Regions from separate parts of the Variovorax sp. 01N425 genome, predicted to be linked through region 2. Evidence: predicted binding sites of a transcription regulator. Region 2 holds the regulator's gene; the other holds the start of a gene.
The links. The regulator sigma-54, encoded in region 2, starts transcription at its own class of promoters, with help from an activator protein. The targets are predictions, from matches to a motif close to TGGCANGNAANCTGCTTT.
Positions count from the first base shown of each region.

Region 1 (7,719 bases), on a different contig from region 2:
GCGACATCTCGATGATGAGCTCGCCCGTCTTGTCGCCCTGCGCCAGCGTGACCTGCACCGGCATCAGCTCATGATTGACGCGGCGCAGGAAGGCCTCGTAGCGCAGCGTGGCGAAGTCGTTGCTGCGCGCACCGTCGATGGCGGTGCGAAGCACGTGCGGCTCGTGAAAGCAGGCACCGAACTGAGAGCCTTCGAGCGTGCGGCGCGAGGTGCCCAGCGCGTCTTCGAGGGCCGCATTGGCAAACAGCACCGAACCGTTGGTGCTGACCACCGCGATCAGCGTGGACAGCAGGTCGAAGGACTGAAAGCGCGGAGTGGCGCCGGCCGCCTTCTTCCCGAACGCCATGGCCCTACTGCTTGGCCGGCAGGCGGCCGAGTTCGCGGCGGATGCCCGCGATGTCGCTCTCATTGCGGGCCAGCTCTGCCTTCATTTCAGCCACGCGATCGAGGTACTTCTGGTAGTTGCGGCCTTCGCTGCCCTGCTTCTCGGGCTCGCCGTTGTTGTATTCCTTCTGCAGCTCCGCCTGTCGGGCCTCGGCCTTCTTGAGCTCGGCTTCGAGCACCGAGCGGGCTTCGCCATCGCGTGCGCGCTGGTCGACGCCTTCGACGCGCGGACTGCCCGCGGGCGCACGAGAGGCTGCGGGCGCCGAGTTGCCGCCAGCCGAACCGCCGCCCGACGGCTTGGTGCCCTGCACGACGGTGACGTTGCCGCCTTCCATGACCTTGCAGCCCTTTTGCTGGGCGATGGTCGAATTGTTGGTGTATTCATTGCCGCAGCGCCACACGCGCTCCTGGGCGAGCGCAGGCAAGGCGACCAACAATGAACCGGCCAGGAAAATGAGGGAAGCAGTCTTCATGTGAATCGGTGATGGCGCAACAAAGGTGCATTTTCCTGCAATTCGACGCCACTGGTGACAAGATGTTCCGCGCCAGTAAAAAAGGACGGCCAAGCCGTCCTTTTCGATTCCCTTCCAGCAACACCGCGGAACCGGCTCCGCCGGGCCGCCGGTGTTGCCCCCCTTCGAGGGGGAGGCGGCTACACGAAGTGAGCCGCTTCGGGGGTGGGCCAATTACAGCGAGTAGTACATGTCGAACTCGACCGGATGGGTCGCCATGCGGAAGCGCGTGACTTCCTGCATCTTCAGTTCGATGTACGCATCGATGTAGGCATCGGTGAACACGCCGCCCTTGGTCAGGAACGCACGGTCCTTGTCGAGGTATTCCAGCGCCTGGTCGAGGCTGTGGCACACGGTCGGGATCAGCGCGTCTTCTTCCGGCGGCAGGTGGTACAGGTCCTTGCTGGCGGCTTCGCCCGGATGGATCTTGTTTTCCACGCCGTCGAGGCCGGCCATCAGGAGCGCAGCGAAACCGAGGTACGGGTTCATCAGCGGATCGGGGAAGCGCGCTTCGACGCGGCGGCCCTTCGGGTTGGCCACGAACGGGATGCGGATCGAGGCCGAGCGGTTCTTGGCCGAGTAGGCCAGCTTCACCGGGGCTTCGAAGCCGGGCACCAGGCGCTTGTAGCTGTTGGTGCCGGGGTTCGTGATGGCGTTCAGGGCACGGGCGTGCTTGATGATGCCGCCGATGTAGTGCAGCGCGAAGTCCGACAGGCCCGCATAGCCGTCGCCGGCGAACAGGTTCTTGCCGTCCTTCCAGACCGACTGGTGCACGTGCATGCCCGAGCCGTTGTCGCCGACGATGGGCTTGGGCATGAAGGTGGCGGTCTTGCCGTAGGCGTGGGCCACGTTGTGGATCACGTACTTCTGCAGCTGGACCCAGTCGGCGCGCTGCACCAGCGTGCTGAACTTGGTGCCGAGCTCCATCTGGCCGGCGTTGGCCACTTCATGGTGATGCACTTCGACCGGGATGCCGAGCGATTCGAGCACCAGGCACATTTCCGAGCGCATGTCCTGGAAGCTGTCGACCGGGGGCACAGGGAAATAGCCGCCCTTGACTGCGGGACGGTGGCCGGTGTTGCCGTGCTCGTATTCCTTGTCGGTGTTCCACGAGGCTTCTTCGGAGTCGATCTTCACGAAGCAGCCCGACATGTCGTTCTTCCAGCGAACGCCGTCGAACACGAAGAATTCGGGTTCCGGACCGAAGTAGGCGGTGTCGCCCAGGCCCGAAGCCTTCATGTAGGCCTCGGCGCGCTTGGCGAGCGAACGCGGATCGCGCTCGTAGGCCTTGCCGTCGGCGGGGTCGATCACGTCGCAGGTCAGGATCAGCGTCGTTTCTTCGAAGAAGGGATCGATGTTGGCGGTGTTCGGGTCGGGCATGAGCTGCATGTCCGAAGCCTCGATTCCCTTCCAGCCAGCGATGGACGAGCCGTCGAAAGCATGGCCCGAAGTGAATTTGTCTTCATCGAAAGCCGAGACGGGCACGGTCACGTGCTGCTCTTTGCCGCGGGTGTCGGTGAAGCGGAAGTCGATGAACTTGACCTCGTTTTCCTTGACGAGCTTGAGTACATCGGCGACGGTCTTTGCCATCAGTTTCTCCTGAGTTGGATGGTGGTTAGGAATACAGGGACGGAGGATGCAGTTTCTATGCCATTGTCGCCGCACGGGAACAGGCTTTGACGGCAGGCGCAAACCCCAAAAAAAGGCGAATAATCACCAAATTGGTGCAATAAAAACTACCGCACCAATTCCGGGCCAAGCTTCGCATCATAGGCGTGCAGACCCTCGATCAGCTGCGCGTAGGCGGCCTCCAGGCGGGTGGGGTCGCCTTTCACGCCAAGTTCGATGTGGCGGCCGTACTGCGGATGGTCGACGCTCGGCAGGCTGAACACCTTGATGCCGGCGTGCGCCGTCTCGATCGCGAGCATCAGCGGCGTGAGCGTTGCCTCCATCGCGCCGAACACGATGACCGACTTCTCGGCCGACTGGCCGCTGGTGAACAGGTGCGCATAGCGGCTGTCGAGCACCGACTCGATCATTGGCCAGGCCATGACCGGAAAGCCCGGCACGAAATGGACGTGCTCGACGCTGAAGCCCGGAATCTTGTTGTAGGGGTTGCGGATGATCTCGGCGCCCTTCGGGAACACGCCCATGTTGAGGCGGTGAATGTTGTCGGGGCGGTCGGGTTCGTAGGCAATGCCCTGCTCGCGCGCGGTGTCCTGCATGCGCTCGCGGATCAGCAGTTCGGCCTCGGGATGCAGTTCCAGCGGCACCCGCAGGGCTTGCGCGGCGCACTGGCGCGTGTGGTCGTCCGGCGTGGCGCCGATGCCGCCGGTCGAGAAGACGATGTCGCCCGAAGCGAAGGCCCGGCCGAGCGCGGCGGTGATGCGGGTGGGCACGTCGCCGACGTATTCGGCCCAGCCGAGCTGCAGGCCGCGCGCGGCGAGCAGTTCAATGACCTTGGGCATGTGCTTGTCGGCGCGCTTGCCGGAAAGGATTTCGTCGCCGACGACAATCAGGCCGAATGCACGGGTCATGGGGATTTCCATTGGGAGAGAAGGGCCTGGTCGGTCTCGGCCGCGGGTGCGCCGCCGGGCGGACCGGAAGAAGCTGCGGCGGCCCCGCGTTGGGCGCGAAGCTGCGCCAGCGCGTCGAGGCAGTAGTGGCCGAACCAGAGCGCCGAAAACGCAAACACCAGCGTGTAGATCCAGATCGCGAGCGGCACCAGCACGAAGAAGGCGGCGGCAAACAGCAGGCCGGAGGCCCAGACGATGCTGGGCGCCGCGCCCAGGTAGCCGCACAGCACGCCGATGCACAGCAGCGGCAGCCGGTGCGCGCGCAACAGTGCGGCGCGCTCTTCGGGGCTCGCGTGCTCGGCCAGCGCGTCGAAGCTCATCACGCGGTAGGTGAGCCAGCCCCAGATCAGCGGCGGCAAGATGAGCACCAGCGGCGGAATGAGCCAGAGCGGCATCGACACCACGAGCGCGAGCAGCGCCAGCAGCGTGAGGCCGAGCGAGCGCGCCACGCTGCCGAAGAAGGACGCGCCCTTCTTGCGTTCGAGCGCGGGAAAGCGGCGGTGCGCGACCAGCGCGGTGAGCGGGCCTGCCATGAGGCCGGCCACGATCAGCAGCGAAACCACCACGATCACCGGCGTGGCGGCAAACACCACCACCAGCGGCGCCAGCACGGCCGTGACGTCGCCCGAGAAGAGCCGTCCGATCCAGCCCCAGAAGCTCGACAGCAGCGGCCAGGCGTCGAGCGCGTCGCGGGTCCAGGCGACGGTCGCGTCCCAGTAGAAATAGCCGAAGCCTGCAGCCAGCAGCACCATCAGGCCCAGCGGCAGCAGCGACAGCACGATCACGCGCGGCAGCATGCAGTAGGCGACCGCGCGCCAGAAGGAATCGAGGAGCAGGCGCATTGGGTGCGAGGATAACCGGCCCGGTTCGGGCCCGGTGCTCAGCCGCGGCCGGCCATCCGCTTGAGCCCGAGCCATTGCTGGGCCCAGAAGCCGCGCCCGTAGTCGCGCACGCGGCCGTCCGCGTCGGGCTCGACCTGGTCGCGGATGCCCGTGGGGTCGTAGCGCTCCTCGAAGTTCACGGTGCGAAAGAGCATGTCCCACCATGGCAGCAGGACGCCGAAGTTGCACCCGCCCAGCGTGTGGGCGCCGCGCGATTCGTGGCCCAGCCCGATGCTGTGGTGCAGCCGGTGGAAGCGCGGACTGATCCACAGCCGCTCGCCAATGGCGCCGAAAGCCAGCCTCAGGTTGGCATGCTGCAGGCTTTCGCTGAGCTGCGTGAACGCCACGAACGCAATGAACTGCCCCGGCGCCACGCCAATGAGCTGCGCGACGATGACGATGAGCGTGTCGTGGATGATGTCGTCGAGCAGGTGGTTGCGGTCGTCGCTCCACATCGTCATCTGGCGCTGCGAATGGTGCAGCGAATGCAGGCCCCACCACCACCGGAACTGGTGCTGGCCCCGGTGGATCCAGTAGCCCACGAAGTCGAGCACCACGAGATAGATCGCAAAGGCCACCCACGGCACATCGGTCACGCCGGGCCAGACCTCGTCGAGGTGGAAGGTGCCCCAGCCCGCAGTGCGCAAAAAGCCGATGCCCTCGTCGAAGAACGGCTCGAGCGTGAAGAACATCGCGAGCCGGAACAGGCCCAGCCGATGGATCAGCGTATAGAGCACGTCGATGCGGATCGCGCGGCGGTCGGTGACCGGCTCGACGGCGCGCCAGCGCTGCAGCGGCCCGATGACCGCGAGCAGCACCACGACCTGGATCAGCCCGACCAGCAGCCAGCCGGTGGCGTCGAAGGCGTCCTCGGTCCAGCCGCCCAGGCCCACGGCAAACACCAGCGGCTGGACCAGTGTCTCGAAGAACCAGCCCTGCAGCGCGGAAAAAGCGTCCGTCAACCGATCGATCACGGCAGCAGCCTCAGGGGTGGGACGCGATCCAGGCGCGGTACTGCGGATGCTGGCGCAGCGTCTCGAAGCAGAAGCCCTTGGCCTTGAGGCCGGCGATCAGCGGTTCGAGGTTGGCCGGCGCCCACGGATCCTTGCGCGACCAGATGCCCAGGTGCGCGAGCAGGACGTCGCCGGGGCGGATGCTCTCCAGCGCCTGCGAAAGGAGCTTTTCGTTGCTGAACTTCTCGCTCGGCAACTCGTCCCCGAGGAAGCCGGCCGGCGACCAGCCCACGTGCTCGAAGCCGCAGGCCTTGGCCGCCGCCAGCAGCCGGGGCGAGGTCTTGCCGCCCGGTGCGCGGAACAGCGGCAGCGGCTTCTTGCCGGTGATGAGGGCCAGCCGCTCGGAGGCCTTGCTGATGTTGGCGCAGTATTCGGCCGCGCTCCAGGTGAACTCGCGCCCCGCCAATGCGCCCGCCGAAGGCTTGATGCGGAAGCTCGGCGCCACGCCCTTGAGGTCGCCGCGCCAGTACGCGTGGTCGTAGGTGTGGGAGGCGAATTCGTTGCCCTCGGCCGCCCTCGCCTTCCACCACGGCGCCCACTGGCTGTCGAGGCTGTCGCCGCCGGTCAGCGTGGGCTCGGCGGCAGCAAAGAAGGTGACGCGGACGTTCTGCCGCTTGAGCACATCGGCCACCAGCGGGGCCACGCCCATGTGACCGGTGTCCAGGGTCAGGTAGACCGGCTTCTCGCAGGACGCGCCCTGCTGGGCCCAGGCAGCGGGCACCGCCGCCAGGGCGATCGCCAGCAGGGCTGCGGCACGGCTGCTGCGGCTAGATGCGCTTGCCATGGTCCAGCGTCCAGACGCCGTGCGGCGAGCGGCCGACGTTCACCTGGCGCACGAGCTTGTTGTTCACCAGGTCCACCACGCTGAGCTTCTTGGCCCAGCGCGAGGTGACATACAGCGTCTTGCCGTCGGCTGACACGTCCATGCAGTCGGGCCCGCCCGGCACCGGGTAGACGGCGCCGACCTTCAGCGTCGCAAGGTCGATCCGGCTGATGGTGTTGGCCACCCGGTTGCTCACGAACACGCTCTTGCCGTCGCCAGCCGAGCGGAAGGCATGGGCGCCCTTGCCGGTCGGGATCTTGCCGACCAGCTTGGGCTCGGCACCGGCCACGTCGAACACCTGCACGCCGTCGCTGCCGGTCAGGCCCACGAGCAGGGTCTTGTCGTTGTGGACGCCGAAGATGTCGGCCGGCATGGCGCCGGTGGCCACGCGCCAGCGGATGGTCTGCGTGGGCAGGTCGATGGCGATCAGCTCGTCGCTGTCCTGCATGGTCACGTAGGCGATGGTGCTGGTGTTGTCGATCCAGATGTGGCTGGGCGTCTTGCCCGACGCGATGCGCTTGGCCAGCTTCAGGTCCTTGCCGTCCCAGCGGTAGATGTCGACGTGGTTCAGGCGGTTGCCCGCGGTGACGAACCACTTCATGTCGCGCGAGAACTGCAGCTGGTAGGGATCGATGATGCCGTAGACCACGCGCTGCACTTCGGCCGTCCTGGGGTTCAGGAAAGTGAGCGAATCGCCCGCCGAATTGGCCACGATGACCGACTTTTCGTCGGGCGTCATGTAGAGGTGGTGCGGCTCCTTGCCGGTGGCGATGCGCTGCTTTTCAGTCCAGTCGACTGGACTGATCACGCTGACGCTGGCGTCCAGCGAATTGAGCACGAAGATCGGCGGGGCTTCGGGCGGTGCGGCGGCGGCGGCTTGCGCCAGCCAGACCGCGAGGCATGAGAACAGGAAGGCCGAAAAGCGGCCATTCGGTCGGGCAGGAAATCGCAAGGGAAAGGTTCCGAGAGAGAGCTGGGAATCTTAACGGCCGCGCCTTAGGACTGGCTGACCGGGAAGACGCGCTTTCTGCCCTTATTTCGGCGTTTTCGGCGGCTTGGCGGGTGCCCGCAGCGCCGCGACCTGCTCGGCCGTGAGCCAGCGCCACTGGCCGGCCGCCAGGTCGCCCGGCAGCGCCAGGTCGCCGATGCGGGAGCGGTGCAGCCCCTCGACCCGGTTGCCGACCGCCGCCAGCATGCGCTTGACCTGGTGGTACTTGCCCTCGGTCAGCGTCAGCCGCAGGTGCAGCGGGCTGTCGGATTCGCAGGCCGCCGCGCGCACCGGCTTCGGGTCGTCGTCGAGCACCACCCCGGCCAGCAGCTTCTCGATCTGGGCCGCGTCCACCGGGTGCTTGGCCGTGACTTCGTAGACCTTGGGCACATGGTGCTTGGGCGAACCCATCTTGTGGATGAACTGGCCGTCGTCCGTCAGCAGCAGCAGCCCGGTGGTGTCCTGGTCGAGCCGGCCGATGGCCTGCACGCCCTGCACCGCGCCCTTGTTGGGCCGAAGCCGCAGCGGCGACGGCAGCAGCG
Region 1 covers NZ_JBFTRJ010000001.1:396,798-404,516, reverse strand. Annotated here, with positions in the region: gene glnL (nitrogen regulation protein NR(II)) at 1-346, opposite strand, end outside; gene AC1DSC_RS01945 (hypothetical protein) at 351-857, opposite strand; gene glnA (type I glutamate--ammonia ligase) at 1,071-2,486, opposite strand; gene AC1DSC_RS01935 (competence/damage-inducible protein A) at 2,633-3,433, opposite strand; gene AC1DSC_RS01930 (EI24 domain-containing protein) at 3,430-4,314, opposite strand; gene AC1DSC_RS01925 (sterol desaturase family protein) at 4,353-5,327, opposite strand; gene AC1DSC_RS01920 (polysaccharide deacetylase family protein) at 5,338-6,150, opposite strand; gene AC1DSC_RS01915 (YncE family protein) at 6,134-7,141, opposite strand; gene AC1DSC_RS01910 (pseudouridine synthase) at 7,223-7,719, opposite strand, start outside.
Region 1: glnA (type I glutamate--ammonia ligase) is a predicted target of sigma-54. The motif match lies at 2,532-2,549, and genes of this name have one in related genera.

Region 2 (7,719 bases):
AAGCCGCTGCACAAGGGCAGCGCCTTCACGCTGGCCGCGGTGGCGCTGCTGCACGTGGCGGCGGTGCTCAAGCACCACTGGATCGACCGCGATGGCATCTTGAAACGCATGTGGCCCGCGCCACGCAAGGAATCCGCCGGATGAAGCGCACCTCCCGTCTCTGTCTTGCGGCCGCCCTGGCGTTCGCCCCTCTCGCGCCCGCGCTCGCCGAGCCCGCCACGGCCACCCGGCTGGTGGCGGACAAGAGCCAGATCGCCTTCGTGAGCAAGCAGATGGGCGTTCCGGTGGAAGGCACGTTCAAGAAGTTCGATGCGCAGGTGGCCTTCGACCCGCGCAAGCCCGAAGGCGGCACGGTCGCATTGCAGATCGACACGGGCAGCGCGTCGCTGGGCGTTCCGATGAGCGACGCCGAACTGCCCAAGCCGCCGTGGTTCGACACGGCGCATTTTCCGCAGGCCAGCTTCCAGTCGAGCGCGATCAAGGCGCTGGGCGACGGCCGCTTCGAGATGGCGGGCAAGCTCACCATCAAGAACATCTCGCGCCCGATCACGGTGCCGGTGAGCATTGCGCCGGCCAACGGCCACGCGGTGGCCAGCGGAAGCTTTACGATCCAGCGGCTCGACTACAAGGTGGGCGACGGCGAGTGGACCGACACCTCGGTGGTCGGCAACGAGGTGCTGGTTCGCTTCAAGTTCACGCTCGCGGGGTTTGGTCCGCTCTGAATTCCTTTATTTCGTTCTCACGCCACGCACGCCCATTGCCATGAAGAAGCTCCTCCTCGCTGCCGCGCTCTCAGCCGCGGCGGCCCTTGCCACCCCTGCCCTGGCACAGGAATACACCGCGCCGCCCGTCGCCGCCAAGCCCGCGGGCGGCCCGGTGAAGAACGCCAGCTACGTGATCGACCCCACCCACACCTTCGTGATGTACGAGATGGGGCACTACGGCACCACCACCAACCGCGGCCGCTTCAGCACCAAGGACGGCTCGGTGCAGATCGACGGCAGCGGCAGCAGCGGCAAGGTCGACATCACGATGGACATCAGCTCCATCAACACCGGCGTCGACCTGCTCAACCGCCACGTGCAAAGCAAGGACTTCTTCAACGTGGCCGAATTCCCGACCGGGCGCTTCGTGGCGGACCGCATCGAGTTCAACGGCGACAAGGTGGCCGACGTGCCGGGCACGCTCACGCTGATGGGGCAGACCAGGCCCGTCACGCTCAGGGCCGTGCGCTTCAACTGCTACCTGAACCCGCTCATCAACCGCCAGGTCTGCGGCGGCGACTTCGAGACGACGGTGCAGCGCAGCGACTGGGGCATCACCTGGGGCCTGAACTTCGGCTTCGAGAACAAGGTGAAGCTGCTGGTGCAGGTCGAAGCGGTCAACGTGCAGCAATAGAAGAAGAAGAAGGAGGCAACCATGAGCGGCATCACGGTTCCGTTGCTGGGCATCGCGGGCGCAATGATCGTCGGGGCCATGAGCCCCGGACCGAGCTTCGTCATGGTGGCGCGCACCGCCGTGTCGTCGTCGCGCCGCGACGGCCTGGCCGCGGCACTGGGCATGGGCGCGGGCGGCGTGGTGTTCGCGATTGCGGCGCTGGTCGGGCTGCAGGCGGCGTTCCTCGCGGTGCCGGCGCTCTACCTGGCGGTGAAGCTGCTCGGCGGCGCCTATCCTGTACCTGGGCATCCGCATCTGGCGCGGTGCGCGCGAGCCGCTGTCCGCCGCGCAGGACGAACGCGCGGCCGCAGGCACGGGCAGCAATGCGCGGCGCGCATTTCTCCTCGGCATGGGCACGCAGGTCAGCAACCCGAAGACGGCGGTGGTCTACGCCAGCATCTTCGCGGCCTTCCTGCCGCGCGAGGTGCCGCTGGCGCTGGCGCTCGCGGTGCCGGCGGTGATCTTCTGCATCGAGACCGGCTGGTACGCGGTCGTCGCGCTGGCGCTCTCGTCGGCGGCGCCGCGCTCGGCCTACCTGCGCTACAAGGCCTGGATCGACCGCGCGGCCGGCGGCGTGATGGTGCTGCTGGGCCTCAAGCTGCTGTCGGGCGTGCGCAGCAGCAGCTGAGCCGCGCGGGCTACAGCAGGCTCTCGGGCGTCAGCGGCGCCAGCATCTCGAGCATGGTGCGGCCCCAGAAATCGGAGTCGGGCTCCTCGTTCAGCACGGTGGTCCGGCCGGCCTCCTCCTCGCTGATCCACTCGATGCGCGCATTGCCGCTGTCCTTCGCAAAGCGCAGCCGGTAGGCGCCCTGCTGCTTCAGCACCTCGATGAGCTTGAGCGTCTGCTGCGCCATCTCGGGGCTGCGGATGAACAAGCCGATCTCGGTGTTGTGCGTCTCGGAGCGCGGGTCGAAGTTCATCGAGCCAACGAAAAGAACCTGCCGGTCGATCACCGCCGACTTGGCATGCAGCCGGCCCACCGAAGTGCCGAACAGGCCGAGCCGCACGCTGCGACGCGTGCGCGTGGTGCTCAGTTCGTACAGCTCGGCGCCGAGCTCGAGCATCTCGGGCCGGTAGCGGCGGTAGGCCGTGTGGACCAGCGGCTCGTCGGTGGCGGCGAAGGAATTGGTGACGATGCTGATCTTCACGTTGCGCCGGCGGATCTCGCGCATCACTTCGAGCCCCGCCTTGCCCGGAATCAGGTAGGGCGAGACGATGGTCACCTCGGAGCGCGCGCGGCGCATCTGCTCGACCACGTTGTAGCGCACGCTGTCGACGTCGAGCAGCGGCACGCCGCCGTACGAGGCGGTCTTTCCGATCACGCGCTCGGGCGAATCGGCATACGCCTCGGCCAGCGTCCAGATCAGGTCGAGCTTGCCGGCATCCAGGTCTTCGGCGATTGGGCTGTAGCCGAGCAGGTCGTTGGGCGCGGGCCGGGGCGGCGGCGGCGTGGTGTCCGGGCCGGTGGCGGTGTCGAAGCGCTTCTGCAGCTCGTCACGTGTCAGCGCGCTCGCCACCACCGACTGGACCGGCCGCACATAGACGCTGTTCCAGTACTGGTCGAACAGCGCGCCCAGGCGCGGAATCAGCGCGCCGGCGACGAAGGTGTCGAGATCGAGAAAATTCTCGCCCGCCGTGCGCCTGAAATACTGGTTGCCGATGTTGCGCCCGCCCGCCACCGCCATCGCGCCATCGGCGATGAAGAGCTTGTTGTGCATGCGCCGGTTGACGCGGCTGAAGTCGAACAGCGAGGCGGTGAAGCGCCTGAGCAGGCTGCCGCGCCCGGCCGGAAAGGGATTGAACAGGCGCAGCTCGACATTCGGCGTGGCGGCCAGGCCGAGCAGCAGCTCGTCCTCGCCCGAGGTGTAGAGATCGTCCATCAGGAGCCGCACGCGCACGCCGCGCCGGGCCGCATCGCGCAGCGTGCGCAGCAGGTAGCGGCCGGTCTCGTCGTTCTCGATCTGGTAGTACTGCACGTCGAGCGTGCGCTGGGCGCGCCGCGCGAGCTGGATGCGGGTGTCGAAGGCAAAGTCGCCGCCCGGCATCAGGCGGAAGCCGCTCAGGTCGGGGTCGGGCTGCGAGGCCTGCGCGATCTTGCCGAGCGCGGTGTCGGCCGAGGCGGCCATGGCCCGGGTGGCCGGGCGCGGCGCCTCGTCGGGCAGGGTGGCGCAGCCGGCGAACAGCAGCACCGCCGCCATGGCGAAGACCCATTGCCCACAGCGCGACAGCAGGCGACGGGCCATCGGCGGCTTTCTACAGCGCCTTGCGGAGGTTGGCGGGCGCGATGCGCAGGGCCTCGCGGTACTTGGCCACGGTGCGGCGCGCGCACTCGATGCCCTGCTCCTTGAGCATCTCGGAGATCTGGCTGTCGGACAGCGGCTTCTTGATGCTCTCGGAGCTCACGAACTGCTTGATCAGCGCGCGCACCGCGGTGCTCGACGCATTGCCGCCGGTCTCGGTGCCCAGCGCCGAGCCGAAGAAGTACTTGAGCTCGACCGTGCCGAAAGGCGTGGACATGTACTTGGCCGTGGTCACGCGCGAGATGGTCGATTCGTGCAGGCCCAGTTCGTCGGCAATCTCGCGCAGCACCAGGGGCCGCATCGCGAGCTCGCCGTGCACGAAGAAGCTCTTCTGCCGCTCGACGATGGCGTTGCTCACGCGCAGGATGGTGTCGAAGCGCTGCTGGATGTTCTTGATGAACCAGCGCGCCTCCTGCAGCCGCTGCGACAGCGCCTGGCTGCCCTCGCCCTTGTGCGACTTGAGCGCGCCGGCATAGATGTCGTGCACGCGCAGCCGCGGCATCACCTCGGGATTGAGCATGACGCGGAACTTGGCATTGGTGCCGCGGCCGACCTTGGTGACGATCACGTCGGGAATGACGATGTTGCGCTCGACGTCGACAAAACGGCGGCCCGGCTTGGGCTCCAGGCGCGAGATGACCTGCAGCGCCGAGCGCACCAGCTCTTCGTTGGTGCGCGTGAGCGTGGCCAGGCGCTTGAAGTCGCGCCGCGCGAGCAGCTCCATCGGCTGCTTGCAGATGGCGATGGCGGTCTTGCGCACCAGCGCCTGTTCCTCGGTCTCGCTTTCGCTCGCGAGTGCGCGCAGCTGGATGCAAAGGCATTCGCCCAGGTCGCGCGCGCCGACGCCGGCCGGCTCCAGGCTCTGCAGCAGGCCGAGCGCCACCTGGAAGTGGTGCACCAGCTCGTCGAACTGGTCGTTGTCGTCGCCCGCGAGGCCCGAGGCCAGCGCCGGCAAGGAGTCTTCGAGATAGCCGTCGTCGTTGAGCGATTCGATCAGGAAGCGCAGCGCGGCGCTGTCGTTCTCGTTGAGCCGCAGGCTCAGCGCCTGCCGGTGCAGGAAGGACTGCAGCGACTCCTGGCTGCGCGCGAGTTCGGTGGCGTCGGCGCGCTCGTCGTCGCCCAGGTTGTTCTGGCGCGCGGGGGCATCGCTGCCCCATTCGCTGTCGTCGGGCGCCATGTCGACGGTGCCGTCGCCTTCCCAGTCGGGCTCGCGCTCGGTGGCGTCGGCGGCAGGAACCTCGGACTCGGCCGTGGAGGCGGTTTCGCTCGAAGTGCTGGTCGTGCTGCTGGCCGGGGCCGAGCTGAATTCGCCCTCGGCGGCTTCACCGGCCTCGTCGCGCGGCACCGGCGTGTCGATGGCGTCGAGCCCGAATTCCTCGCGCGCGGCTTCTTCCGCGGTGCGTTCGAGGAACGGGTTCTCGTCCAGCATCTGCTCCACTTCCTGGCTCAGTTCGAGCGTGGACAGCTGCAGCAGCCGGATCGACTGCTGCAGCTGGGGCGTGAGCGCCAGGTGCTGCGAAACGCGAAGGGACAGCCCTTGCTTCATGGAGACCGACTCCTCCCTTACATCCGGAAGTGCTCGCCGAGGTACACCCTGCGTACTTCGGCGTTGTCGACGATCTCCGAGGGTGTGCCTTGTGCCAGCACATGCCCGTCGCTGATGATGAACGCGTGATCGCAGATGCCCAGCGTCTCACGCACGTTGTGGTCGGTGATGAGCACGCCGATGCCGCGCTCCTTCAGGAAGCTGATGATCCGCTGGATCTCGATCACCGCGATCGGGTCGATGCCGGCAAAGGGCTCGTCCAGCAGGATGAAGCGCGGCTGCGTGGCCAGCGCGCGGGCGATCTCGACCCGGCGCCGTTCGCCGCCCGAGAGCGCGAGCGCGGGCGAATCGCGAAGATGGTCCACCCGCAGGTCGGCCAAAAGGCCCGAGAGGCGCTCCTCGATGCGCTGCCTGGTCAAGGGCGCGGGCTTGCCGCTGGCGTCGGGTTCGCGCTGGAGCTCGAGCACGGCGCGCACGTTTTCCTCGACCGTGAGCTTGCGGAAGATGGAGGCTTCCTGCGGCAGGTAGCTCAGGCCCATGCGCGCGCGCCGGTGGATCGGCATGTGGGCGATGGGCTCGCCGTCGATGGTGATCTCGCCCGCATCGGCCCGCACCAGCCCCACGATCATGTAGAACGAGGTGGTCTTGCCGGCGCCGTTGGGGCCGAGCAGCCCGACGACTTCGCCCTTTTGCACGTCGAGCGAGACGTCCCGCACGACCTTGCGGCTGCCGTAGCTCTTCTGCAGGCCGCGCACCACCAGGCGGCTGCCCGGCGTGCCGTCGGCGTTCTGGGTTCCAGCGGCTTCGATCACTTGCGCCTTTCCCCGTCGCCGCCCAGCGTGGTGGTCGAGCGCAGGCCGGCACCGGGTGCCGGCTGGGGCGCGGCCGCCGCCGGCGCGGCCCGTCCGCCGGCGGGCGCCGAGGCCCCGGGCGCCGGCGCGGTGGCGCTCTTGGGCGTGAGGATGGTCCGCACGCGTCCGCCTGGGGGTGCGTTCACGCCCGTGTTGGGCGGCACGGTGGAACCGTTGACCGTGTAGGTGTCGTTGCTCTGGTCGTAGACGATGAGCGCGCCGGTGCTCTCGTCGTTGGGCGTGGCGCCGATCAGCCGGCGCATGACGGCATTGCGGATGAACTTGACGTTGTCGGCGCGGCTGTCGTATTCGATGACCTCGGATTCGCCCTCGATCCACTCGTCGGGCGCATTGCGCTTCTGCTTGTAGTAGGCCCTTTTGCCGGGCGCCGCCGTGACCACGCCGTACTGGTAGCCCTCGGCGTCCTGGCGCACGTCGATGCGCGCGCCGCGGATGATGATCGTGCCCTTGGTGACCAGCACGTTGCCCGTGAACACGCTCGTCTGCTTGAGGTCGTCGTAGCGCATTGCATCGGATTCGATGTTCATCGGCTTGCTGCGGTCGGCGGTCTCGGCCAGCGCGCCCGAGGCCAGGCCGGCCAGCAGCAGCGCGCCGGCGGCCAGGCGGCGGATTCGGCGAACGAAGGGGGTGGTGTGGGGATAGGAGGGCAATGTCATAGAGGCACGAAACTTGCTCTGAACCATTGTATGCGGCGGATCAGCACCAGCCACCAACGCCGATGAAAAAGGCCCGCCGAAGCGGGCCGGTGTCCCCATCGGGAGACACCGCGGAACCGGCTTCGCCGGGCCGCAGGTGCCGCCCCTGCAAGGGGGGTGGGCGCAGCGGACACGAAGTGCCGCGCAGCCTGGGGGTTAGCCCTTTTTCGCTTCGCCGATCAGGTAGTTGGTAACCTGCAGCGCCTTGGTCATGTTGCCGGCCAGTTCGCCGTCCACGTACCAGCGCCCGTTCACTGCCAGCGCCGGCACGCCGGCCACCTTGTAGGCGTCGGTCAGCTGCGCGGCGCGCTTGGCCTTGCTGGCCACGCCGAAGGAGGTGAAGACTTCCTTGAACTTGGCGCCGTCCAGGCCGTTGGCCCCGGCCCAGGCAATGATGTTGGCATCGCCGTTCACGTTCTGGCGCTGCTTGTGGATGGCGTCGAAGACCTTGGGCTGGAATTCATCGACCTTGCCCATGGCTTCGAGCGCGTAGTACAGGCGCTGCTTGGCCTCGACGTCGTTGCCCACGAAGGGCACGGGCACGCGGCGGAACGCCACTTCCTTGGGCACCGTCTTGAGCCAGGCTTCCAGCTGCGGCTCGAAGTCGTTGCAGTGCGGGCAGTTGTACGAGAAGAACTCGATCACCTCGACCTTGCCCGCCGGCGCGTCGACCGGCACGCGCTTGTCGAGCACCAGGTACTCGGTGCCGGCCTTGGGCGCGCGCGCCTGGGCGTGTGCGGTGTTGCCAGCCAGCGAAAGCAGGCCCAGCGAGGTGGCGGCCAGCGAAAAGTCACGACGTTTCATTGAAAGAGTTCTCCTGTTGGGTACGGCAGACTGAGCCGGCGCGCCGCGCGGAGTTCCCGCGTGCG
Region 2 covers NZ_JBFTRJ010000014.1:123,699-131,417, forward strand. Annotated here, with positions in the region: gene AC1DSC_RS24030 (cytochrome b) at 1-144, shown strand, start outside; gene AC1DSC_RS24035 (YceI family protein) at 141-722, shown strand; gene AC1DSC_RS24040 (YceI family protein) at 763-1,398, shown strand; partial or broken gene AC1DSC_RS24045 (LysE family translocator) at 1,420-2,065, shown strand; gene AC1DSC_RS24050 (phospholipase D family protein) at 2,076-3,680, opposite strand; gene AC1DSC_RS24055 (RNA polymerase factor sigma-54) at 3,691-5,283, opposite strand; gene lptB (LPS export ABC transporter ATP-binding protein) at 5,301-6,095, opposite strand; gene lptA (lipopolysaccharide transport periplasmic protein LptA) at 6,092-6,811, opposite strand; gene AC1DSC_RS24070 (thiol:disulfide interchange protein DsbA/DsbL) at 7,007-7,654, opposite strand.